DNA from 4 places in the Pseudomonas sp. AC172 genome. Region 3 is predicted to be linked to each of the others. Evidence: predicted binding sites of a transcription regulator. Region 3 holds the regulator's gene; each other region holds the start of a gene.
The links. The regulator FliA, encoded in region 3, starts transcription of late flagellar genes. The targets are predictions, from matches to a motif close to CTAAAGTTTNNNNNNNNNNNGCCGNTAA.

Region 1: a site for FliA is predicted at 1,868-1,895, ahead of motA (flagellar motor stator protein MotA). Genes of this name have one in related genera too.
Region 2: a site for FliA is predicted at 1,758-1,785, ahead of ACZ0A4_RS08670 (methyl-accepting chemotaxis protein). Genes of this name have one in related genera too.
Region 4: a site for FliA is predicted at 2,686-2,713, ahead of ACZ0A4_RS17725 (flagellar protein MotY). Genes of this name have one in related genera too.

Annotation. Positions count from the first base shown of each region.
Region 1 covers NZ_OZ409868.1:5,939,652-5,945,628, forward strand. Annotated here, with positions in the region: gene rhdA (thiosulfate sulfurtransferase) at 1-216, opposite strand, end outside; gene ACZ0A4_RS26800 (HDOD domain-containing protein) at 259-1,797, opposite strand; gene motA (flagellar motor stator protein MotA) at 1,964-2,815, shown strand; gene motB (flagellar motor protein MotB) at 2,819-3,892, shown strand; gene ACZ0A4_RS26815 (sterol desaturase family protein) at 3,983-5,146, shown strand; gene rsgA (small ribosomal subunit biogenesis GTPase RsgA) at 5,195-5,977, opposite strand, start outside.
Region 2 covers NZ_OZ409868.1:1,931,017-1,936,993, reverse strand. Annotated here, with positions in the region: gene ACZ0A4_RS08685 (MmcQ/YjbR family DNA-binding protein) at 1-228, shown strand, start outside; gene ACZ0A4_RS08680 (DUF1294 domain-containing protein) at 349-780, opposite strand; gene ACZ0A4_RS08675 (undecaprenyl-diphosphate phosphatase) at 777-1,607, opposite strand; gene ACZ0A4_RS08670 (methyl-accepting chemotaxis protein) at 1,913-3,547, shown strand; gene pnuC (nicotinamide riboside transporter PnuC) at 3,830-4,393, shown strand; gene ACZ0A4_RS08660 (AAA family ATPase) at 4,390-4,914, shown strand; gene ACZ0A4_RS08655 (hypothetical protein) at 5,132-5,311, shown strand; gene ACZ0A4_RS08650 (hypothetical protein) at 5,272-5,721, shown strand; gene ACZ0A4_RS08645 (adhesin) at 5,723-5,977, shown strand, end outside.
Region 3 covers NZ_OZ409868.1:655,200-661,176, forward strand. Annotated here, with positions in the region: gene flhA (flagellar biosynthesis protein FlhA) at 1-131, shown strand, start outside; gene flhF (flagellar biosynthesis protein FlhF) at 143-1,483, shown strand; gene fleN (flagellar synthesis regulator FleN) at 1,600-2,430, shown strand; gene fliA (RNA polymerase sigma factor FliA) at 2,427-3,167, shown strand; gene ACZ0A4_RS03080 (chemotaxis response regulator CheY) at 3,334-3,705, shown strand; gene ACZ0A4_RS03085 (protein phosphatase CheZ) at 3,724-4,512, shown strand; gene ACZ0A4_RS03090 (chemotaxis protein CheA) at 4,567-5,977, shown strand, end outside.
Region 4 covers NZ_OZ409868.1:3,933,821-3,939,797, reverse strand. Annotated here, with positions in the region: gene ACZ0A4_RS17740 (peroxiredoxin) at 219-821, shown strand; gene rnt (ribonuclease T) at 899-1,576, opposite strand; gene pyrC (dihydroorotase) at 1,573-2,619, opposite strand; gene ACZ0A4_RS17725 (flagellar protein MotY) at 2,780-3,691, shown strand; gene ACZ0A4_RS17720 (argininosuccinate synthase) at 3,821-5,038, shown strand; gene ACZ0A4_RS17715 (hypothetical protein) at 5,171-5,887, opposite strand.

The DNA.
Region 1 (5,977 bases), 5.3 Mb from region 3:
CAACGCTTCCAGATCGGCTTTGGCCGGCAGCAATCCCGGCGCCGGCGGCTGGCCGAGCTGGGTGCGTTTCGGATCGACAAAGCGTGCGCCGGGCAGATGACCTTCGGTGTAGCGGGCAGCGCTGGTCAGATCCACCAGAATCAGTTCAGGGGAGTCGAGGCGCGGGAGCAGGTCGCTCGGCTCGATGACGAGCGGCAAGCCAGAGAAGTCAGACATGTGAGGTCTCCAGGGCACAAAGGGGAGGATTGTAGCGCAGCCTCATCGGCCACGGCTGCTAAAGCTGTGCAGTGCTTTCTCGATGCACTGCGCGGTTTTGCCAAAGGCTTGCACGGTGATGTCGGCGAACGGCCCGCCGCCCTGATCGGCGACGACGATCATGATCACCCGGCCGTTGTTCACCAGCGAGCGCAGGAACAGATGCTCGCCGCGAAACAGTGCGCGCAGGCCCGGTGGCAGCAGCGCGGAGAATTGTGCGTTGTTGTCCGGGGTAATCCGCACTTGCGCTTGTTGCGCCAAAAGCCGCTGCAGCACGCTGCTCTGGCTGACGACAAAATTCAGGGCGGCCGCTTCTTTCGGCAGCCCGGCGGTTTGATTCACGCGCAGACTCGACTGCGTGCGATCGGCCATCAGGATCATCACCCGGCGCATGCCGCTGGCAACCAGTGCATCGCGAGCGGCGACGGTCAGGCTCATCGCATTGGTGAAGCGGCTCGGTTCGGCCAGCAGTTCGGCGCATTGCTTGCGCCATTGACCGAGGTCTTCAGCGGAGGGCGCGGCGGCCGGCAACATGCCCGCCGGCAAGCGCCGCGTGCCCCACGGCCACAGCAGCGAAACCGCCGGGTGCCACAGATCCGGCATCGCATGATAACGGGCGCTGTTGGCAGCCTGCTGATGCAGTTGTTGCTGCACTTCATCCATCGAGATCTGCAGATAAAGGCTGGTCAGATACTGCCAGCGTTCGCTGTGCGGACTGTCCCAGGCCTGCTGCGCCGACAGCGCCAGACCGTTGGCCAGCAGCACGGTGTTGGCTGGCTGGTTGAGCCAGCGGCGCAACGTCGGGTCATCGTCGAGGCGATTTTGCTGGCGCAGCGGATGTTCGCTGTCGCGGGCGATGCGCAGCACTTTCACCAGTTCACGCTGTTCACTGAGCAGCAGTTTATAACCCTGCTGCACCCAGATCGGCAGGTGCCAGGCCTGCACCAGCGCTTCTGCGATTTTCAGCAGGCGTACACCAAACAATTGTTTTTCGACCACGCGCGCCGATTCGCCCTTGTGGATAACCCGCAGCTCCCACTCTTCGAGCAATTGCGGATACGTCAGCGCCAATGGCCACAGTGGCGACAAAAACAGCAGGCTGCCCCAATGAATGTCTTGCCACAGCCGCGCCAGGCGACTGGCAAAAAAACCGTTGGCCTGCTGCGTCGCGTGCTGGCTGATCATCTGCAACTGGCGCAGGGCTTTGGGAATTTGTATCAGCGGTTCGGCGGGCAGGCGCGCCAGCAGCTCTTCGGTGCGGGCGAGGCCCAGACGATTGATCGCCACCTCAAGATTCTCTGCCGGCGTGGCCATGGTCCCGTGGGTGTGACGATTCGCCTCACGAATGATGCTCAAGGCCAGCGCCGGGCTGTCCTGCATCAGGTCGGCGATGTCGCGCAACGAGCTGCGATTGTCGCGGATCGCCCGGCAGACCTTGTCGTGAGCCTCTTGCGGGACGGGCAGGCGGACGCTGTCGAGCAACTTGACCCAGCCGTCGAGCGTGGTCGGTTTTGCGTGTGGGACGTTCGTTTCATTAGCCATGTCTGGAGGGGATCTTCACTGACTGTAGACGCGCCCGGCATGGGCTAAATTGGCTTTTCGCCTGAACTGGCTATAGTCTGGCGCAGTTTTGCCGATAAGTAGAAGAAGAGATTTTTTAACTTCCGAATATGACCTTGAACCCGACTTAAGTAAGTACTTTCTACCTATGGCTAAAATTATCGGCATCATCGTCGTATTCGCGAGCGTGCTCGGCGGATACGTGCTCTCCCACGGCAAGATTGCCGCCCTGATCCAGCCTTTCGAGGTGATGATCATCGGCGGTGCGGCACTGGGTGCATTCCTCCAGGCCAACCCCGGTTACATGACGATGCACGTGCTCAAGAAATCCCTGAGCATGTTCAGTTCGCGTTTCAGCCACACGTTCTACCTGGAAGTGCTCGGGCTGATCTACGAGATCCTCAACAAGAGCCGCCGCGAAGGCATGATGGCCATCGAGGGCGACATCGAAGATGCCGCCGCGAGCCCGATCTTCGCCAAGTATCCGGCGGTGCTCAAAGACGAGCGCATGACTGCGTTCATCTGCGATTACCTGCGCATCATGTCGTCCGGCAACATGGCCCCGCACGAGCTGGAAGGCTTGTTCGATATGGAACTGTACAGCCTCAAAGAAGACCTTGAGCATCCGTCCCACGCGGTGAACGGCATCGCCGACGCCATGCCCGGTTTCGGTATTGTTGCGGCGGTTCTCGGTATCGTGGTGACCATGGCCTCGCTGGGTGAAGGTGATCAGAAGTCCATTGGTCTGCACGTCGGTGCGGCACTGGTCGGTACCTTCTTCGGTATTCTCGCGGCGTACGGTTTCTTCGGCCCGCTGGCGCATTCCCTGGCCCACGATGCCAAGGAAGAGCTGAACGTCTACGAAGCCATCAAGGCCTCGCTGGTCGCTTCTGCTTCCGGCATGCCACCGTCGCTGGCAGTCGAGTTCGGTCGCAAGGTGCTGTACCCGGCCCACCGTCCAAGCTTTGCCGAGCTGGAACAAGCCGTTCGCGGTCGCTAAGAAATGGAAAATAATCAGCCGATTATCATCAAGCGCGTCAAGCGCATAGCCGGCGGGCATCACGGCGGGGCGTGGAAAATCGCCTTCGCCGACTTCGCCACGGCGATGATGGCGTTCTTCCTGGTGTTGTGGCTGCTGTCCACGGCAACTCCGGAGCAGAAGATCGCCATCGCCGGTTACTTCAAAGACCCGGTCGGCTTCTCCGAAAGCGGCACGCCGTACATTATCGACCTGGGCGGCACGCCGACTCTGGCGCCGGAAAACACCCTCAACCCGGAAGTGAAGTCGCAACCGCAGCCCGACAAGGTCACGGTCGACACCGAGCAGGTTGAAGGCATGGCCGAGCAGGTCGAGAAGGAACGTCTGGAACTGCTCCTGCAAGAACTGCAGAACAAGGTCGACGAGAACCCGCAACTGCAGAAGTTCAAGGACCAGATCCTCTTCGAGATCACGCCGAACGGCTTGCGCATCCAGATCATGGATGCCGAGAACCGGCCGATGTTCGACTCGGGTTCTGCACGCCTGAAGCCATACTTCGAAGACATCCTGCTGGCCATGGCCGACACCATCAAAGCGGTGCCGAACAAGATCAGCATCAGCGGTCACACGGACGCCAAGCCGTACACCGGTACCGGTGATTTCGGTAACTGGGAGTTGTCGGCCAACCGTGCCAACGCCGCCCGTCGTGCCTTGGTCGCCGGTAGCTATCCGGATGCGCAAGTGGCGCGGGTTGTCGGTTATGCCTCGTCGGCGTTGTTCGACAAGGAAAACCCGTTCAACCCGGTCAACCGCCGGATCGACATTGTGGTGCTGACCAAGAAAGCCCAGGCGGCGATCGAAGGTGCGCAAGGTGCGGATCCGGCGAAACCGGCGGATCAAGGTCAGAACGGTGCTGCTCCGGCAGCGCCGGTCGACCCGAATGCACTGCCGGCGGATCAGCAACCGGTGCCGGCGCATGAACTGCGCGAACGGCTGAACCTGTTCGACGACGCGGCGCCGAAACCGGCTGAGCCGGGCAGTGCGGCGCCACCCGCCACGGCCCCAACGACTGCCCCGGCGCCCGCGCCCAAGCAGTGATCCACAAAAAGCCACGGTCACCGTGGCTTTTTTGTTTCTGCCTGCGTCGCAATCACCAGTCGCAGTTTTCGCAATCACGGAAGATCAGTTATGGAAAGACTCAAAGCCTATTTTCAACGGCACGGCAACGCACCCTTCAAGTTTGGTGAAGGGCGGGTCAGTGGCTACATTTCAGCCACCCTCGGGCTGTTGAGCCTGCTGGCAGTGTTCTGCTTCCTGTTTCCCGAATGGCTGACCACGGCCGAACTGCGCAAGGTCTATGACGAGCAGTTCGCGCGCACCACGCTGTTGCTCGGTCTAGTGCTGTCATTCAGCCTCGGCACCCTGAATATCCTGCTCAACAAACGTAAACGCCTGGGAATTACCGGTCTGGTTGCATCGGGGTTGGCAGTGTTCCTCGGTGGCACCAATGTCCAGGTCAGTTCGATCGGACAGACTCCGTACTCGCTGGGCCTGGACTGGTTTGTGCTGGCGTTGCTGGTATCTGCGATCGTGTTCATTCCTCTCGAGAAGCTCTACTCCAAGGACCCCGAGCAAAACATCCTGCGCCCGCACTGGCGCACCGACCTGACCTACTTCTTCGTCAGCCACATGCTGGTGCAGTTCATCCTGATCTTCATCACCGCTTCTTCGAGTTACATCGCCGGTTGGGCGATGTCGCCGAGTTTGCAGGCCAGCGTGCAAAGCCTGCCGCTGCTGGTGCAGTTCCTGCTCGCGGTGCTGGTCGCCGATCTCGGCCAATACTGGCTGCACCGGCTCTACCATGTGGTGCCGTGGCTGTGGCGCATCCACGCAGTGCATCACTCCAGCACGCACATGGACTGGCTCGCGGGTTCGCGCGTGCACTTCATCGAAATCCTGCTGACCCGCACTGGCGTGCTGGTGCCTCTGATGTTGCTGGGCTTCGCGCCTCAGGCACTCAACGCCTACGTGATTCTGGTCGGCGTACAGGCAGTACTGGCGCACGCCAACGTGCGGATCAATGGTGGCGGGCTGAACTACCTGATCGTGCTGCCGCGCTACCACCATTGGCACCACGCCCGGCACAAGGATTACATCTACAAAAACTACGCGATCCATACGCCACTGGTGGACATGCTATTCGGCACGTTCAAGCTACCGCCAAAGGAATGGCCTGTGCGTTATGGCGTGTTCGGCAAGGAATTGCCGGGCGGGATTGTGCGTCAGCATCTGTATGCGTTTCAGAAGCCTGAGCCGAAAGTGGTCGTGCCAAAACCGCCCGCCAGCGTTTGAGGCAAAAAAAAGCCGCGAGATGATCGCGGCTTTTTTGTGTCTGGCTACTCAGTAGCCGTTTTCCGGCAAACTGGCGATGATCGAGCGGTAGCTGTTCATCCGTTGCTGCTGGATGCGACCGTCTTCCAGCGCTTTGAGCAACGCACAGCCCGGTTCGCGATCATGCTTGCAGTCGCGGAAACGGCAAGTGCCGAGCAAGTCATCGAACTCGATAAAGCCGGCTTCGACATCGGCGCGGCTGACGTGGCCCAAACCGAATTCACGGATACCCGGTGAGTCGATCAATTCGCCGCCGCCGGGGAAGTGGAACAACCGCGCGGTGGTCGTGGTGTGCGTGCCCTGGCCAGACAGCTCGGACAACGGCCCGACGCGGGTTTCAACCTCTGGCAGCAGGCTGTTGACCAGCGACGACTTACCGACGCCGGACTGGCCGACGAACACGCTGATGCGTCCGTCGAGCTGCTGTTGCAGTTGCTCCATACCGTTGCCATGGTGCGCCGACACTTCCAGTACCGGATAACCGAGGGTGCGATAAACCGCCAGCAGGGCATTGAGCGCCGGGGCGTTCTGCTCGTCGATCAGGTCGAACTTGTTCAACAGCAGCAACGGACGGATGCCGGCGTGTTCGGCGGCGACCAGATAACGGTCGATCAGGTTGGCATGCGGCTCGGGCAGGGGGGCAAAAACGATGACGATCATGTCAACGTTGGCGGCCACCGGTTTGAGCTGGCCACGGCTGTCCGGACGGCACAGTTCGGTGGTGCGCGGCAACTGCGCGACGATCACACCGATGCCCTGATTGCCGGCACGCCAGACGACTGTGTCGCCGGT
Region 2 (5,977 bases), 1.3 Mb from region 3:
GGGCTGCGTGGGGATTCGCTGGCGTTCAAGGTCGACAAGGATCTGTTTCTCGGCCATTGCGACCGTCCGGGCATTCACCCGGCGCCGTATCTGGCGCGGGCGCAGTGGATCATCATGCACCCGCCCTACCCGTTGGCTGCTGAGGAGTTGCGCGGGTTGTTGCAGCGTTCGCATCAACTGGTTGTGAGCAAGTTGCCAAAGAAAACCCAGGTGGGATTGTTGCTTTAACCCCCACCCCCCTGTGGGAGCGAGCCTGCTCGCGAAAGCGGACTTTCATTCAACGATAATGTTGCCTGACATGGCCTCTTCGCGAGCAGGCTCGCTCCCACATTGGTTTTTTGCAGTTCTTTAGAACAGCGTCAGCAAGTTCGAGCCGAGAAACAGCTGGTCGATCCAGAACACCTGATGCAACACCACAACCACCCAGAACAGAATCTGAAACGAGACTTTGCGCGTCTTGTGCCGGAACACCTGCTGGGCGATCAACGCGCCCGGCCAGCCACCGGCCAGTTCCACCGCGTGCAGGATGTTCTCCGGGGTGCGCCAGGCATCAGCGCGAGCCTTGCGCTTGTCCGCCCAGTACATAAAGAACGCCAGCACGCTGACGACGCCATAAGCGGTCAGCGGCACCCGTGAAATCCCGCGCAGCCACATCGACACTGAGCCGAACAACGGCAGCGCGCAGACGATCAGCAGAACCAGCAGTTTCAGCTTCAGATGCTGGATATTGTTGCCGCCCGAAGGCCGCCCTTCGGGCCGGCGTGCGCGGGAATCACTCATGGTTTGGCCGCCGCCCAATCGATCCAGCCAAACTGCCACGTCGCCAGAATCACCAGACCAAACACGATCCGATACCAGGCGAACGCCGCGTAGCTGTGGCTGGCGATGAACTTGAGCAAGCCGCGCACGGCAATCATGGCGAAGATGAACGCGGTGACGAAACCGATGGCAAACACCGGAAAGTCCGCCGGCACAAACAGGTGGCGATACTTGTAGCCCGAGTAAACCGCCGCCCCAACCATGGTTGGCATGGCAAGGAAGAACGAAAACTCGGTGGCGGTCTTGCGCGACAGGCCGAACAGCAAGCCGCCAATGATCGTCGAGCCGGAACGCGAGGTGCCGGGAATCATCGCCAGGCACTGGGCGAAGCCGACTTTCAAGGCGTCTTTCCAGGTGATCTCGTCGACTGTTTCAGCGTGCACTTCATGCTGACGCTTTTCCGCCCACAACATGATGACGCCGCCCACGACCAGCGCGGTCGCGACGGTAATCGGGTTGAACAGGTATTCGTGGATCAGGTCGGCAAAAATCACCCCCAACACCACCGCCGGTAAAAAAGCGATCAGCAGGTTGGCGGTAAAACGCCGTGCGCTCGGCTGGGTCGGTAAACCGATAACCACGTCGAGAATCTTGCGCCGAAACTCCCAGACCACCGCGAGGATCGCGCCGAGCTGGATGATGATATTGAATGCCATGGCCCGTTCGCCGCCAAAATTCAGCAAGTCGGCAACGATGATCTGGTGTCCGGTACTGGAAATGGGCAAAAACTCCGTCAGCCCTTCTACAACTCCTAGTATCAGTGCCTGCAAGGCCGTCCAAAGATCCATCAATCCCCCAAAGAGCGATGCGCTTCGGCATGCCCCGATAGTATTTTTCTAGCGTTCACTGCGATCAGCGTAGCTGGTTATGGCTGTACCGATTCCGCACGCACAGGATCCACACGAAACGGTCAAAATTCCGTGAAATATCAATTTGGATTCAGGTTTTCACGCGCGGAGCCGAAATCCTAACAGACAAGCCTTAATAGCGCTGCCGCGTTATACGACTTGGGTCGCGTATGCCCGCTCACAAAATCGTGGTTGGATGCTGGCGGTCGTTTATTACAAGAAAAAGAATCCGGAGTGACAGCGTTATGAACAGCTTGCGCAGTGTGTCGATCAGCCGACGCTTGTGGCTCATCTTGATTGTGGCGGTGGTCATGTTGCTGACCTTGGGCGTGTTGATGCTCAAGCAGATTCACGACGACCTCTATCACGCCAAAGCCCAGAAAACCCAGCACGTGGTGCAGACGGCCAGCGGCCTGCTGACCTATTACCACGACCTCGAAACCGCTGGCACGCTGACTAAAGAGGCCGCGCAGAAACAGGCGCTCACCGCGATTCGCGGCTTGCGTTACGACCAGAGCGATTACTTCTGGATCAACGACCTCACACCTGTGATGGTCATGCACCCGACCAACCCGAAACTCGAAGGCCAGAACCTCTCGGCGATCCGTGATCCGGACGGCTTTGCGGTGTTCAACGAAATGGTTGCCATCGCCAAGGCCAAAGGCGCCGGTATGGTCGACTACCGTTGGCCGAAACCGGGTGCCAGTGAGCCTGTGGCCAAGACTTCTTACGTGAAACTGTTCGAACCGTGGGGCTGGGTGCTCGGCTCCGGGGTTTACGTCGATGATGTGCAGGCGGAATTCCAGGGTCAGGTGATCAAGGCTACGGTCATCGGCCTGGCGATTGCCGTGATCATGGCGTTGTTGGTGATCCTCATCGCACGCAGCATCGTCCGTCCGCTACAGGAAACCGTGAACGCCATGGCCAACATTGCCAGTGGCGAAAGCGACCTGACCCGCAGTCTGGATACCCATGGCAAGGATGAAGTCACTGAACTGGCGCATCACTTCAATGCTTTTACCGCCAAACTGCGTGGCGTTATCGGTGATTTGCAGGTGTCGGCCAGCGCCTTGGGCCAGTCGTCCAGCGAACTGGGCAACGACGCTTCGCAGGCGCAGCAGCGCAGCCAGCAGCAATCGCAGCAGATGGAACTGGTGGCCACCGCGATCAACGAAGTGACCTATGGCGTGCAGGACGTGGCGAAGAACGCCGAGCACGCCGCCGCCGAAATGCGCGATGCCGAAGCGCAGGCGCAACAGGGCCAGATCAATATCGACGGCAGTTTGCAGCAGATCGACAAGCTGTCCGGGACCATCGATCAAGCGGTTGAAGTGATTCGCACCCTCGCGGCCGAAAGCACCCAGATCGGCAGCGTACTGGAAGTGATCCGCTCGATTGCCGAGCAGACCAACCTGCTCGCGCTCAATGCCGCGATCGAGGCGGCGCGGGCCGGTGAGCAAGGTCGCGGGTTTGCCGTGGTGGCGGATGAAGTACGCTTGCTGGCGCAGCGGACGCAGAAATCGACAGCGGAAATCCAGTCGATGATCGAGCGCCTGCAGAACCATTCCGAGGCGGCCGTGAAGGTGATCGGCGACAGCAGCAAGGCGTCGCAATTGACCATCGAACAAGCCGGGCTGGCCGGGGCGAGTCTGAATGCCATTGGCCAGGCACTGCGCAATCTCAATGGTCTGAATGCGTCGATTGCCAGCGCTACATTGCAGCAGGCGCACGTGGTTGAGGACATTAACCAGAACGTCACTCAAGCGGCCGGCCTCTCGCACAGCACGGCGATCGCGGCCGAACAGTCGAGTGCCGCCAGCGTACGCCTCGGCCAATTGAGCGAACAACTCAACGGCCTTCTGCGCCAGTTCCGCGTCTGACCCATGTAACTCTGGTGAGCCCACCCCTCACCCCAGCCCTCTCCCGGAGGGAGAGGGGGTCGACCGAGGTGTCTCAAGCTATACGTCGACCTGAAAAATCGAGTCGATTATGGATTCAACCAAGATCGTTCAGGCCGGCGCAGCTCCAACGCATCCCCCAATCAGTCCCCTCTCCCTCTGGGAGAGGGTTAGGGTGAGGGGCTTTTGATCTACAGCGGTCATCAGTACCTAGCCCAATGCAGTACAATCCGCCCCCTCCTCAATTCCCCCCAAGGAACCCCCATGTCCGGGCTTGAACTGTTTGCCGCCGCCCTCGGCGTGATCGCCGTCTGGCTGACGGTCAAACAGAATCCGTGGTGCTGGCCGATCGGGCTGGTCATGGTCTTGCTCTATAGCTGGATCTTCTTCGAAGTGAAGCTGTATTCGGACATGTTGCTGCAAGTGATTTACGCCGCGCTGCAAGTCTATGGCTGGTGGCAATGGACCCGCGCCGGGACGATGCATGACGGCCGCGAGGTCACCCGCCTCGGTCACCGTTCGCTGTTGATCGGCCTGGGTATTGGTGCCGTCGGCAGTGTCTTGCTCGGCGCGGCCATGGCGCACTGGACCGACGCCGCGCAACCGTGGCTGGATGCCGCGCTGACCGGTTTCAGTCTGGTCGCGCAACTGTGGATGGCGCAGAAACGCCTGCAATGCTGGGCGCTGTGGTTCGTGCTCGATGTGAACTTTGTCGGCTTGTTCGTCTACAAAGGGCTGTACCTCACCGCTGCGCTGTACGCTCTGTTCACCCTGCTGGCGATTCAAGGCTTTCGCGAATGGCGCGCCGATCCGGCGTTGCGCACATGAAGGTCGTGGTCCTGACCGGGCCCGAATCCACCGGCAAGAGCTGGCTGGCGGCGGGACTGCAACAACGCTTTGGCGGCTTGCGCGTGGATGAGTACGTGCGCCGGTTTATCGAACTCAATCCCCGTGACACCTGTCTGGCCGACATCCCTGAAATCGCTCGCGGTCAACTGCAATGGGAAGGTCAAGCGCGGGCGCAACAGCCGTCCCTGCTGATTCTCGACACCCATCTGTTGAGCAATATTCTCTGGAGCCAGACGCTGTTCGGCGACTGTCCGGCCTGGCTGGAATCCGAATTGTTGGCGCGGCATTACGACCTGCACCTGTTGCTGTCCCCGGAACAGATTGACTGGACCGATGATGGTCAACGTTGCCAGCCGGATCTGGACGAGCGACTGGCGTTTTACCGAGCCACGCAAAACTGGCTGGAAAACCACCACCAGCGTTTACAGGTCATCGAGGGCAATTGGGCCGAGCGCCAGACGCAGGCCTTCGCCGCCGTCGAGCAACTGCTGACTGAGTGACCCGCTCGACGGGTGCCCTTCCCCGACGGTTTCCCCTGGTTTGGGGGCAAAGTGTCCGTTCTTGAAACAGTCGTCCAAGCGCAAAGTGGCCGTTTCAGCACTGTTCATCGGTTTGTCATCCGGGTTGTTACGCGGCTGATACACAGCGCTGCAAACCCATGTTTCAGAGCTTTGTTCAGCCAATGGACAGGTCAGTGCGACCCCGCGTGTATCAGCCATGAAACAGCCGGTGTATCAGGCCTGCGTATTTATTTCCCAAGCAATTGAAATTCAAAGACATTTCAAAAGCGGCACAGCTTTCGCTCTCTCCTTCACAACGCTGACCAAGGGCAGCCCACTGAAGAAGGAATTGCAGCCGTGGGGAATATCAAAAAAGCCTTTACTTGCCTCCTGCTGATTGGATCAGCCGCCAGTACGTTCGTGAGTTTCAACGTACAGGCAGAAGGCAACGGTGTGATTGTTCTCAATCGCGATGTCCAGCCCATTCCTATCGGTCGCAGCGGCGGCAAAGACCCCTACCCGACGACCGTCAATGCCAACCCTTCCGGCCGCATCAACCAGGCGATGAACAGCACCGAACTCAATGACGGTGACTTCGCCGGTGTAGCCAGTGGTTCGTCGATTCGCGGCGGTATGTCGACCGCTACCGGTAGCCTGCCGGGGACCAATGTGCTGACCAACCCCAATGGTCTGCCCGGCATGAGTGCCGGTCATGGCGGCGGCGGTGGCAGTTCCATCTCCAACACCGTCAACCGCGCAATGGGCGCCGGCCTCGCTCCGCTGACCCGCATGGCTGGAGGCCAATAAGATGAATCGCACCCTGCTCCTGCTTGCCCTCTTCGGCTGCGCCAGTGCCATGGCGGCCGACCCCAGCTCAGTAAACAACGCGAACATTCAGGACACCGGCATTCAGTACCGCGGCAATTACAACGTCAACCAGGCCGCCGGCGACCAGATGCAGCAAACCAATGCCAAATCCATCGCCATTGGCACGTCGGCGAGCGCTACGACGATCGTCCGCCAACACATCGATACACCCGGCAATCCGTCGACGAATGCCAGC
Region 3 (5,977 bases):
CTGGCCCGATCCGCGCGATGCTCTCGCGCTTTGGCCGCCTCGCAGTCCCTGGGCTGCATGTGCTGGCCTACCAGGAAATACCGGACAACAAGCAAGTGACCATCGTTGCGACAGTAGGGCCCAACGGCTGAGGTAGTGGTTTATGCAAGTTAAGCGTTTCTTTGCCGCCGATATGCGTCAGGCCATGAAGCTGGTTCGTGATGAGCTGGGCGCTGATGCCGCCATCATTGGCAACCGCCGCATTGCCGGCGGTGTTGAGCTGACGGCGGCACTGGATTACAAATTGTCGGCGCTGGCGCCACGGGTTCCGAACATGGAGCTCGAAGACGAGCTGCGCAAGACCCAATCGCGCATCGTCACCGCCCAGGCCGAGTTGAGCCTGCGGGGCGAAGCCGACGGCAACAGCAATCGCCAGATTTTCGCCGGGCTGCCGTTGACGGCTGGCCTGCCTTTGACCGCCGCAGAACCGCTGAGCGAGCCGACCTACGCCGCTCCGGCGCGTCCGGCCCCGGCGCCTGCGCAGTCTTCCGGCGGTGTTGATCCGCGTGCACTGGATTCGATGCGCTTTGAATTGAACAGCCTGCGCGAGCTGATGGAAGTCCAGCTCGGCACCCTGGCCTGGAATCAGCTGCAAGGCAGCCGTCCGGCGCAAGCCAATCTGTATCGCCGTCTGCAACGTATCGGTCTGTCCGGGCCGTTGTCGCGCGATTTGTTGGCGATGATCACTGATATCGAAGAGCCGCGTCAGGCCTGGCGCATGCTGCTCGCGCACCTGGCACGGATGATTGCCGTACCGGAAGTCGAGCCGCTGGAAGAGGGCGGTGTGATTGCCATGGTCGGCCCTGCCGGCATGGGCAAGACCACCACGCTGGCCAAGCTTGCCGCGCGTTATGTGCTGAAATACGGCGCGCAGAATGTGGCGCTGGTGAGCATGGACAGTTTCCGTATCGGCGCGCAGGAACAACTGAAGACCCTGGGGCGCATTCTCAATGTGCCGGTGACTCACGTCGATCCTGGCCAATCGTTGGTGCAAGCGCTGGATCCACTGCTGCGCAAACGCGTGGTGTTGATCGATACTGCCGGCCTGCAAGCCAGCGATCCGGCCCTGCGCATGCAGCTCGAAAGTCTGGCCGGTCGTGGCATTCGCTCAAAAAATTATCTGGTCTTGGCAACCACCAGCCAGAAACAGGTTCTAACCGCCGCTTATCACAGTTACAAGCGTTGCGGGCTCGCCGGGTGCATCCTGACTAAACTGGATGAAACGGCCAGCCTTGGCGAAGTGTTGAGCCTGGCGATCAGTCATGAATTGCCGGTCGCGTACCTGACCGATGGCCCACGGATTCCGGATGATCTGCATCTGCCGCGCCGTCATCAACTGGTCAGCCGCGCCGTCAGCGTGCAAATGCAGGAAGAACCCAGCGAAGAAGCCATGGCCGACATGTTCGCTGATATCTATCACAGCCCGACCAAGCAGGTAGGCTGAGGTATTCATGAACAGTTTTTGTACCTACATCGATGGTCTGCCATGCATTGTTCCGGTTGTGAACGCGCAGCCAGTAATGTGGCCTCCGTCTATGCAAGACAAGGTAAAGAAATAACATGGGCAGCATGCATCCCGTACAGGTGATCGCGGTGACCGGCGGCAAAGGTGGCGTCGGCAAGACTAACGTGTCAGTGAACTTGTCCCTGGCGCTGGCAGAGCTTGGCCGTCGGGTCATGTTGCTGGACGCCGATCTGGGGCTGGCGAACGTCGACGTATTGTTGGGTCTGACCCCTAAACGCACGCTGGCCGACGTCATCGAAGGCCGTTGCGAATTGCGCGACGTGCTGTTGCAAGGCCCCGGTGGCATTCGCATCGTCCCGGCCGCGTCCGGCACGCAGAGCATGGTGCACCTGAGCCCGGCGCAGCACGCCGGCCTGATTCAGGCATTCAGCGACATCGGCGACAATCTCGACGTATTGGTGATCGACACCGCTGCGGGTATTGGTGACTCGGTAGTCAGTTTTGTCCGCGCCGCGCAGGAAGTGTTGCTGGTGGTCTGCGACGAGCCAACCTCGATCACTGACGCCTACGCACTGATCAAACTGCTCAACCGCGACTACGGCATGAACCGCTTCCGCGTGCTGGCCAACATGGCGCAGAGCCCGCAGGAAGGGCGCAACCTGTTCGCCAAGTTGACCAAGGTCACGGATCGCTTCCTGGACGTGGCCCTACAATACGTCGGCGCCGTGCCTTACGACGAAAGCGTGCGTAAAGCGGTGCAGAAGCAGCGTGCGGTGTACGAAGCCTTCCCGCGTTCCAAGTGCGCGCTGGCGTTCAAGGCGATCGCGCAGAAGGTCGATACCTGGCCGCTGCCCGCCAACCCGCGTGGCCACCTTGAGTTTTTCGTCGAGCGCCTCGTGCAGCAAACGGCAGGGCCCGTGCTATGACCGCAAGCGGTATGAACTACTACAAGAAGTCGGCACGTGACGCGCAGTACGAACTGATCGAGCGTTACGCGCCACTGGTCAAACGCATTGCCTATCACTTGCTGGCACGGTTGCCAGCGAGTGTGCAGGTCGAAGACCTGATTCAGGCCGGGATGATCGGCCTGCTCGAAGTCTCGACCAAATACGACGCCAGCAAAGGCGCCAGTTTCGAAACGTACGCGGGCATACGAATCCGCGGCGCGATGCTCGACGAAGTGCGCAAAGGGGACTGGGCACCACGCTCGGTTCACCGTAATACCCGTATGGTCAGCGACGCGATTCGCTCAATTGAAGCTAAAACCGGCCGTGATGCTAAAGATCACGAGGTTGCGGCCGAACTCCAATTGAGTCTCGACGATTACTACGGGATTTTGAATGACACCTTGGGCAGTCGCCTGTTCAGTTTCGACGATCTGTTGCAGGACGGCGAACACGAAGGGCTGCACGAGGATGGCGCGAGTGCTCATCTCGAGCCGTCGCGCGATCTGGAAGATGAACGCTTCCAGGCAGCGCTGGCGGACGCGATTGCCAATTTGCCGGAGCGTGAGCGACTGGTGTTGGCGCTGTACTACGACGAAGAGCTGAACCTCAAGGAAATCGGTGAAGTCCTTGGCGTCAGTGAATCGCGGGTCAGCCAGTTACACAGCCAGTGCGCGGCCCGTTTGCGGGGGCGTTTGGGGGAGTGGCGAGCGCGCTGAAGGCAGTGTGGGGACACTGCGAACGAGGCTGGTGCGGTGATGAACGGCACCGGTCTTGCTCTGTTGTGCTCCAGACAGTCTTCGAGTGCTGCGCCGATTGATTGAAGTGGCGCGTCCAGGTGCTGGGCGCGTTTAAGACTGCTTGGAGGTCGAATTGAACAAAGACATGAAAATCCTCATCGTTGATGACTTCTCAACGATGCGGCGGATCATCAAGAACCTGCTGCGTGATCTTGGGTTCACCAACACCGTCGAGGCTGACGATGGCGTGACTGCCATTCCAGTGCTCAACAGCGGAAGCATCGACTTTCTGGTAACGGACTGGAACATGCCGGGCATGACCGGTATCGACCTGCTGCGCCACGTGCGTGCCGATGAAAAACTCAAGCACCTGCCAGTGCTGATGGTGACTGCAGAAGCCAAGCGCGAGCAGATCATCGAAGCCGCTCAGGCCGGTGTGAACGGCTACGTAGTCAAACCTTTCACGGCTCAGGCGTTGAAAGACAAAATCGAGAAGATTTTCGAACGCATCGGCTGATGAACGCGCGGGGGAGCTATGGAGCATAACGAATCTTCACAGGGCGATTTCGAGTCGACCCTGAAAAAACACGCGGTCGAACTGGTCGAGAGCCTTGAAAAAGGCAGGTTCGGCGACGCTGTGCAACTGATCCATGAGCTCAATCAGACCCGTGACCGCGGCCTGTATCAGGAAGTCGGCAAGCTCACACGTGAACTGCACAGTGCGATCGTCAACTTCCAGATCGACCCGAACATGCCACAGGCTGAGGAAGTGTCGCAAATCACCGACGCCACCGAACGCCTGGGCTATGTGGTCAAGCTGACAGAAGCCGCGGCCAACCGCACCATGGATCTGGTGGAAAGCGCCACGCCGGTGGTCAACAGTCTGGCTGATGAAGCCCAGACCTTGAGCGCCGATTGGGGTCGCTTCATGCGTCGCGAGGTCGGGGCTGAAGAGTTCCGCGAGCTGGCGCGCCGGGTCGACGGTTTTCTGTCACGCAGCAGCACGGACAACCGTGCGGTGTCGAGCAATCTCAACGACATCCTGCTGGCCCAGGATTACCAGGACCTGACCGGTCAGGTGATCAAGCGTGTGACCCAACTGGTCACCGAAGTCGAAAGCAATTTGCTCAAACTCGTGCTCATGGCCAGTCAGGTCGACCGCTTTGCGGGCATCGAACATGACCGCGCCGCGATGCTTGCAGAAAAAGATCCACAAAAACATCTCTCGCAGGGTGAAGGTCCGCAGATTCATGCCGATAAACGAGAAGACGTTGTGTCCGGTCAGGACGATGTGGACGATTTGTTATCCAGCCTCGGGTTCTAGAGTTTTGGAATTTTAGGTTTTTTGGGTTTTTAGACCTGTAGGAGCACCCCATTAATGAGCTTCGGCGCCGATGAAGAGATCCTTCAGGATTTCCTGGTTGAGGCCGGCGAGATTCTTGAGCAACTGTCCGAACAACTGGTCGAGCTGGAAAGCCGCCCGGATGACGCAGATTTGCTCAACGCAATTTTTCGCGGTTTCCACACTGTAAAAGGGGGCGCCGGCTTCCTTCAGCTCAATGAGCTGGTGGAGTGCTGTCACATCGCCGAAAACGTGTTCGACATCCTGCGTAAGGGTGAGCGTCGCGTTGATGCAGAACTGATGGACGTTGTCCTCGAAGCACTGGACGCGGTGAACAGCATGTTCACTGAGGTTCGTGAGCGTGCGCCGATCACCGCTGCCACCCCGGAACTGCTGGCCGCCCTGGCGCGCCTGGCCGAACCGCAATCGGCGGACGCCGCCCCGGCATCGCCGGTGGCCGAGATGATCGAAGAACTGGTCGTCGAAGGCGACTCGTCGGGCGACATCACCGATAACGAATTCGAACAACTGCTGGACTCGCTGAACGCCGTCAAGGCCGAAGCCGAAGCCCCGGCTGCTGCCGCACCTGCGCAAACGGCTGCTGAAGCTGCGAGCGATGAAATCACCGATGCCGAGTTCGAGTCGTTGCTCGATCAACTGCACGGCAAAGGCCAGTTCGCGGTGGACGCGGTTGCGCCAGCGGCGGCAGCCCCTGCGGCTCCGGCCAAGGGCGACAGCTCGGACATCACCGACGACGAATTCGAAGCCCTGCTCGATCAGTTGCATGGCAAGGGCAACTTTGCCGTGGATGCGCTGGAGTCGGCGATTGCTTCGGCACCTGTGCCAGCCGCACCGGCTGCTGCGGCGGCCGGCAGCGATCTGATCAGCGATCACGAGTTCGAATCGCTGCTCGACGAATTGCACGGTAAAGGCAAGTTCTCCGAAGTCGGCACCGCTGCTGCTGGCAGTGCTTCGACCGTCGCCACGCCTGCTGCCAAGGCACCGGCCGCTGCTGCAGCGCCCAAGCCTGCCGCCAAGCCTGAGCCGAAAGCCGAAGCGCCAAAACCGGCCGCCGCTGCTGCACCGGCTCCGGCCCGTGCGCCGGCGACACCGCCACCGGAAAAACCGGCGAGCGAAGCCGAAACCACCGTGCGCGTCGACACCGCGCGTCTCGACGAAATCATGAACATGGTCGGCGAACTGGTGCTGGTGCGTAACCGTCTGGTGCGCCTGGGCCTGAACAGCGGCGATGAAGCCATGCAAAAGGCCGTGTCGAACCTCGACGTGGTCACGGCTGACTTGCAGACCGCGGTGATGAAGACGCGGATGCAGCCGATCAAGAAGGTCTTCGGGCGCTTCCCGCGTCTGGTTCGTGACCTCGCGCGTCAGCTGAAGAAAGAGATCAACCTGGAACTGGTGGGTGAAGAAACCGACCTCGACAAAAACC
Region 4 (5,977 bases), 3.3 Mb from region 3:
ACAGCCATGACTGACGAACGGTATTTGCTGGCGATTTGCCTGGCCCCGTAAATGCAGCGCCGTTATGCGCCTGCTTTGAAAAACCGTTAAGGACAGGCCAAATTCGCAGTGTATGATGGTCGGCCCTTGCGAAGGGGGTTCGTGTCACAGGGCTGTCGCCTGAGGGTGGCAGGCTGGCGCGGACCCTGAACTTCAAGTTTTTACACCAGGAGATATCAATGAGCGTACTCGTAGGCAAACAAGCCCCTGACTTCACCGTCCCGGCCGTACTCGGCAATGGCGAGATCGTTGACAGCTTCACCCTGTCCTCGGCCATCAAAGGCAAATACGGCCTGGTGTTCTTCTACCCACTGGACTTCACCTTCGTCTGCCCGTCCGAGCTGATCGCTCTGGACAACCGCATGGCTGACTTCAAGGCACGCAACGTTGAAGTGATCGCTGTGTCGATCGACTCGCACTTCACTCACAACGCTTGGCGCAACACCCCAGTGAACAATGGCGGCATCGGTCAGGTGAAATACACCATGGCTGCCGACATGAAGCACGACATCGCCAAGGCTTACGACGTTGAATCCGAAGGCGGCGTGGCTTTCCGTGGCGCGTTCCTGATCGACGACAAAGGCGTGGTTCGTTCGCAGATCATCAACGACCTGCCGCTGGGCCGTAACATGGAAGAGCTGATCCGTCTTGTCGACGCTCTGCAATTCCACGAAGAGCACGGCGAAGTCTGCCCTGCCAACTGGAAAAAAGGCGACAAAGGCATGAACGCTTCGCCAGAAGGCGTTGCTGCATACCTGACCGAAAACGCTGCTGCCCTGTAAGGCGCAACGTCGAGGTACAAAAAACCGGCCCATGTGGCCGGTTTTTTTATGCGTGGGATTTACCCGGCGACCATCAATCAGTCGTCGAAGTCTTCCCAGCCGCCCATCTGTTTCCAGCGATTGACGATGCCGCAGAACAGCTCAGCGGTTTTCTCGGTGTCGTAACGCGCCGAGTGCGCCTCACGGCCGTCGAAGTCAATGTCGGCGGCCTGGCAAGCTTTTGCCAGTACGGTTTGACCGTACGCCAGGCCGGCCAGCGTCGCGGTGTCGAAGCTGGAGAACGGGTGAAACGGGTTGCGTTTCATGTCCAGTCGCGCGACCGCAGCGTTGAGGAAGCCAAGGTCGAAGCTGCTGTTGTGGCCGACCAGGATCGCGCGCTTGCAGCCGTTGGCCTTCAGCGCCTTGCGGATGCCGCGGAAGATGTCGGTCAGCGCGGTTTCTTCGCTGACGGCCATGCGCAGCGGGTGATCCAGTTTGATCCCGGTGAACTCCAGCGCTGCTGCTTCAATGTTGGCGCCTTCGAACGGCTCAACGCGGAAGAAGTAGGTGTGATCCGGGTAAACAAAACCCTTTTCATCCATGGCGATGGTGGTCGCAGCAATCTCCAGTAATGCATCGGTGGCCGAGTTGAAGCCGCCGGTTTCTACGTCGACGACAACCGGCAGGTAGCCGCGAAAGCGTGCTGCCATCGGGTGACGGGAACCGCCACCGCCACTTTGACCGTCCAGTTCGTCGTCGAAATGGTCTTCACTCACGCGTGTTCCTCCAGCAGGCGCCAGCGCAGTTTTTCACCGGCGCGCAGCGGGATAACGGTCAGCTCGCCAAACGGCAGGCTGGTCGGGGCGGTCCATTCTTCACGAACCAGGGTGATGCGATCGGTGTTTGCCGGCAGGCCGTAGAAACGCGGGCCGTTGAGGCTGGCGAAGGCTTCGAGCTTGTCCAGCGCGTTACGCTGTTCGAAGGCTTCGGCATACATTTCGATGGCGGCGTACGCGGTGTAGCAGCCGGCGCAACCGCAAGCGGCTTCTTTGGCGTGCTGCGCGTGTGGCGCCGAATCAGTGCCGAGGAAGAACTTCGCGCTGCCACTGGTGGCAGCGTCGAGCAGGGCTTCCTGGTGCGTATTACGCTTGAGGATCGGCAAGCAGTAGAAGTGCGGCCGAATCCCGCCCACCAGCATGTGGTTGCGGTTGTACAGCAGGTGATGCGCGGTGATGGTCGCGCCAACATTGGCCGAAGCCTCGTTGACGAACTGCACGGCGTCGCCGGTGGTGATGTGTTCGAACACCACTTTCAGCGTCGGAAAACGCTCCACCACGCGGCGCATGTGCTCATCGATGAAAATCTTTTCGCGGTCGAACACATCGACGTCGCCACGGGTGACTTCACCGTGGATCAACAGCGGCATGCCAACTTCGGCCATGGCTTCGATTGCCGGCAGAATCTTGTCGATGCTGGTCACGCCGGAATCGGAGTTGGTGGTCGCACCGGCCGGGTACAGCTTGGCGGCGTAGACAAAACCACTGGCCTTGGCCTCACGAATTTCTTCGGGCTGGGTGCGGTCGGTGAGGTACAGCACCATCAGCGGCTCAAAGCGACTGCCGGCCGGGCGGGCAGCGAGAATCCGCTGGCGATAGCCGTCGGCTTCAGCGGCGTTGCGCACCGGAGGTACCAGGTTGGGCATGATGATGGCGCGACCAAAAGTGCGCGCAACATCGGCAACGGTATTGGTCAACACGGCACCATCGCGAAGATGAATGTGCCAGTCGTCGGGACGCAGCAGGGTCAGGCGGTCGGACATGAGGGGATTCCAGGCGGGTCAAACTGAGGCGAATGCTACCGGAAAAGACTCTTGCAGGCACTCGCTATCAAGTTTTGCCAGAACCTTCCGATATCCCGTAGGTATGCCGTAAACATAGTGTGAATCGGTCTTTGTGTTTCAGAAGCCAATGGAGCCTCCCGTGCGCCAGCGTTATTTAGCCTTGCTCAGTGTGTTTGCCAGCCTTCCCGCGATGGCGCTCACGTACCAGACCCGTCTGGAGAACATTGAGTGGACGGTCGCCGGCGACAAGTTCGAATGTCGTCTGACCCAGCCGATCACCGATTTCGGCTCGGGTGAGTTCGTGCGCAAGGCGGGCGAGCAGGCGATCTTCCGTCTGAACGCCTACAACGCCATGCTTGGCGGTGGTTCGGCGACGTTGCTGGCGGCGGCTGCACCGTGGCAGCCGGGTCGTGGTGACATCAATCTGGGCAACGTCCGGCTCGGCAGTGGCAACGTGCTGTTCAGCAGTTCGCAGTCGCAGGCCGGAGGTCTGATCAGCGGCCTGCTGGATGGTCGCAGTCCGGTTGTACGTCGTGCGTCTGGCGACGGACGCGTCTCGGAAGTGCGTTTATTGCCGGTGAAATTCAGCAAGGCGTTTAACGACTATCAGACCTGTGTAGCGAAATTGCTGCCGCAGAATTTCGACCAGATCAAACAATCGCAGATCGGCTTTCCCGGCGAGGGCGTTGATCTGGACGCCGCCGCCAAGGCCAAGCTGCAAGTGATGCTCGAATTCATGAAGGCCGATCCAACGGTCAATCACATCGAACTCGATGGCCACTCGGACAACAGCGGCAATCGCCTGACCAACCGTGAACTGTCGCGCCGCCGAGCACTGGCAGTGGTCGACTTCTTCAAGGCCAACGGCATTCAGGAATCGCAGATCACCGTGCGCTTCCATGGCGAGCAATACCCGATTGTGCCGAACACCAATGCGGCCAATCGCGCGAAGAACCGTCGGGTCAATGTCAAACTGGCGCGCGTGGCGCCGACAAGCCCCGTACCTGCGCCTCAAGCGAGCACGCCAGCCAGCACTGCAGCGACTTCCTGACCCGCCGGTCATCGTCGCGCTCTCGACAGATTCTGTCGCTTTGTCGTCTTAAGCTGTCGCGCCTCTGTAAATTATCGCGTTTGGGCGGTAGACTCCTCGGCTTTCCGTAGAACCCCGTGGAGTGATGGCATGGCGGACGTAAACAAGGTCGTTCTGGCGTATTCCGGCGGCCTGGACACTTCGGTGATCCTCAAGTGGCTGCAGGATACTTATAACTGTGAAGTGGTGACCTTCACCGCTGATCTCGGTCAAGGCGAAGAGGTCGAGCCGGCCCGCGCCAAGGCTCAGGCCATGGGCGTCAAAGAAATCTACATCGACGATCTGCGCGAAGAGTTCGTGCGTGATTTCGTGTTCCCGATGTTTCGCGCCAACACCGTTTACGAGGGCGAGTACCTGCTGGGTACTTCCATCGCACGTCCGCTGATCGCCAAGCGTTTGATCGAAATCGCCAACGAAACCGGCGCTGACGCCATTTCCCACGGCGCTACCGGCAAGGGCAATGACCAGGTACGTTTCGAACTGGGTGCCTATGCGCTCAAGCCAGGCGTAAAAGTGATCGCCCCTTGGCGCGAGTGGGATCTGCTGTCCCGCGAGAAGCTGATGGACTACGCCGAGAAGCACGCGATCCCGATCGAGCGTCACGGCAAGAAGAAATCCCCGTACTCGATGGACGCCAACCTGCTGCACATCTCCTATGAAGGCGGCGTGCTGGAAGACACCTGGACCGAGCACGAAGAAGACATGTGGAAATGGACCGTCTCCCCGGAGAACGCTCCTGACAAACCACAGTATCTGGAACTGACCTACCGTAACGGCGACATCGTTGCGCTGGACGGCGTCGAAATGACTCCGGCCACCGTGCTGGCGACGCTGAACAAGATCGGTGGTGCTCACGGTATCGGCCGTCTCGACATCGTCGAGAACCGTTACGTCGGCATGAAGTCCCGTGGCTGCTACGAAACCCCGGGCGGCACCATCATGCTGCGCGCTCACCGCGCCATCGAGTCGATCACTCTGGACCGCGAAGTCGCTCACCTCAAAGACGAGCTGATGCCGAAATACGCCAGCCTGATCTACACCGGTTACTGGTGGAGCCCAGAGCGTCTGATGCTGCAACAGATGATCGATGCTTCGCAGGTCAACGTGAACGGTGTAGTTCGCCTGAAGCTGTACAAAGGCAACGTGATCGTCACCGGCCGCAAGTCCGACGACTCGCTGTTCGATGCCAACATCGCGACCTTCGAAGAAGACGGCGGTGCTTACAACCAGGCCGACGCGGCGGGCTTCATCAAGCTCAACGCGCTGCGCATGCGCATTGCTGCCAACAAGGGCCGCAAACTGTTTTAAGCGTTGCAGACTGACGCACAATGAAAAGGGCGGCCCTGTCATCGAGACAAGGTCGCCTTTTTGCATCATTCCTTGTCGACTTCAGCTTGAACCCAGGTGCTGTTCTTCGCCTGTGTGGCTTCGACTCATCTTTCATGCTCGCCCCAGTAGCGTCACGGCTTGTGAGCACAGGTTATAAACAATACAAAGCGTTTTTCCTGAGCCTTTCTTGACGTGTTTGATCTGCACAAGTGCATGCTGCGTCAGTACGACGTCCGATACGTGATTGGAAAGAAACACAACCATCCGTGGAATTTTCCTGTCGAGGTTGCGGATATTTTCCAGAATGGTGGCTAATTCTCTTGATGCATCGATATCCCGTGCATCGATGAGGTGCAGGTCGCTGACACATGCAGGCAACTGAATGTTGTGCTGAACAATCTGGCTCGATTTTGTGTTGATGTCGGGCGGCGGATCAGGTGCGTTGTGGACTTTGCACGAGTCTTTGCATTCGCCAGCGCCTGACTCGCTCGGGACGATACAACTGGATAGTCCAAATGTGCCTTGCGCGGATGAGTCCGCCTTCGGCGCGCTTCGTTTGTTCTCGCGAATATTGCTGTCGATCGTTCTTAGAAAACTCTTGTCTTTGTCAAAGTCTGAAGGTGAATAGAGGGAACGGGAGTTGAAGTTTAGAGTGATAAAGAAAAGGAATAGCAAGTAAAACGGGAAGCTGATCAGGAACCACACGTAAACCTCCCGGTCCTTATTGTCCAGGAATGGCAGGGAAACGGCGGCTGATGTTTCCGAAATGGCGGCGAATATGGCAATCACTGTCATGGGGTTGGTGATTTTGCTTTTTATTTTGAGCATGTTCTTACTCTTTTGTCTGGTCTTTGTCATGGTTGATAAGTTTATGCGAGTTAAGGTTTATGGTTGTGGGTGGTTATGTTTATGTTTATA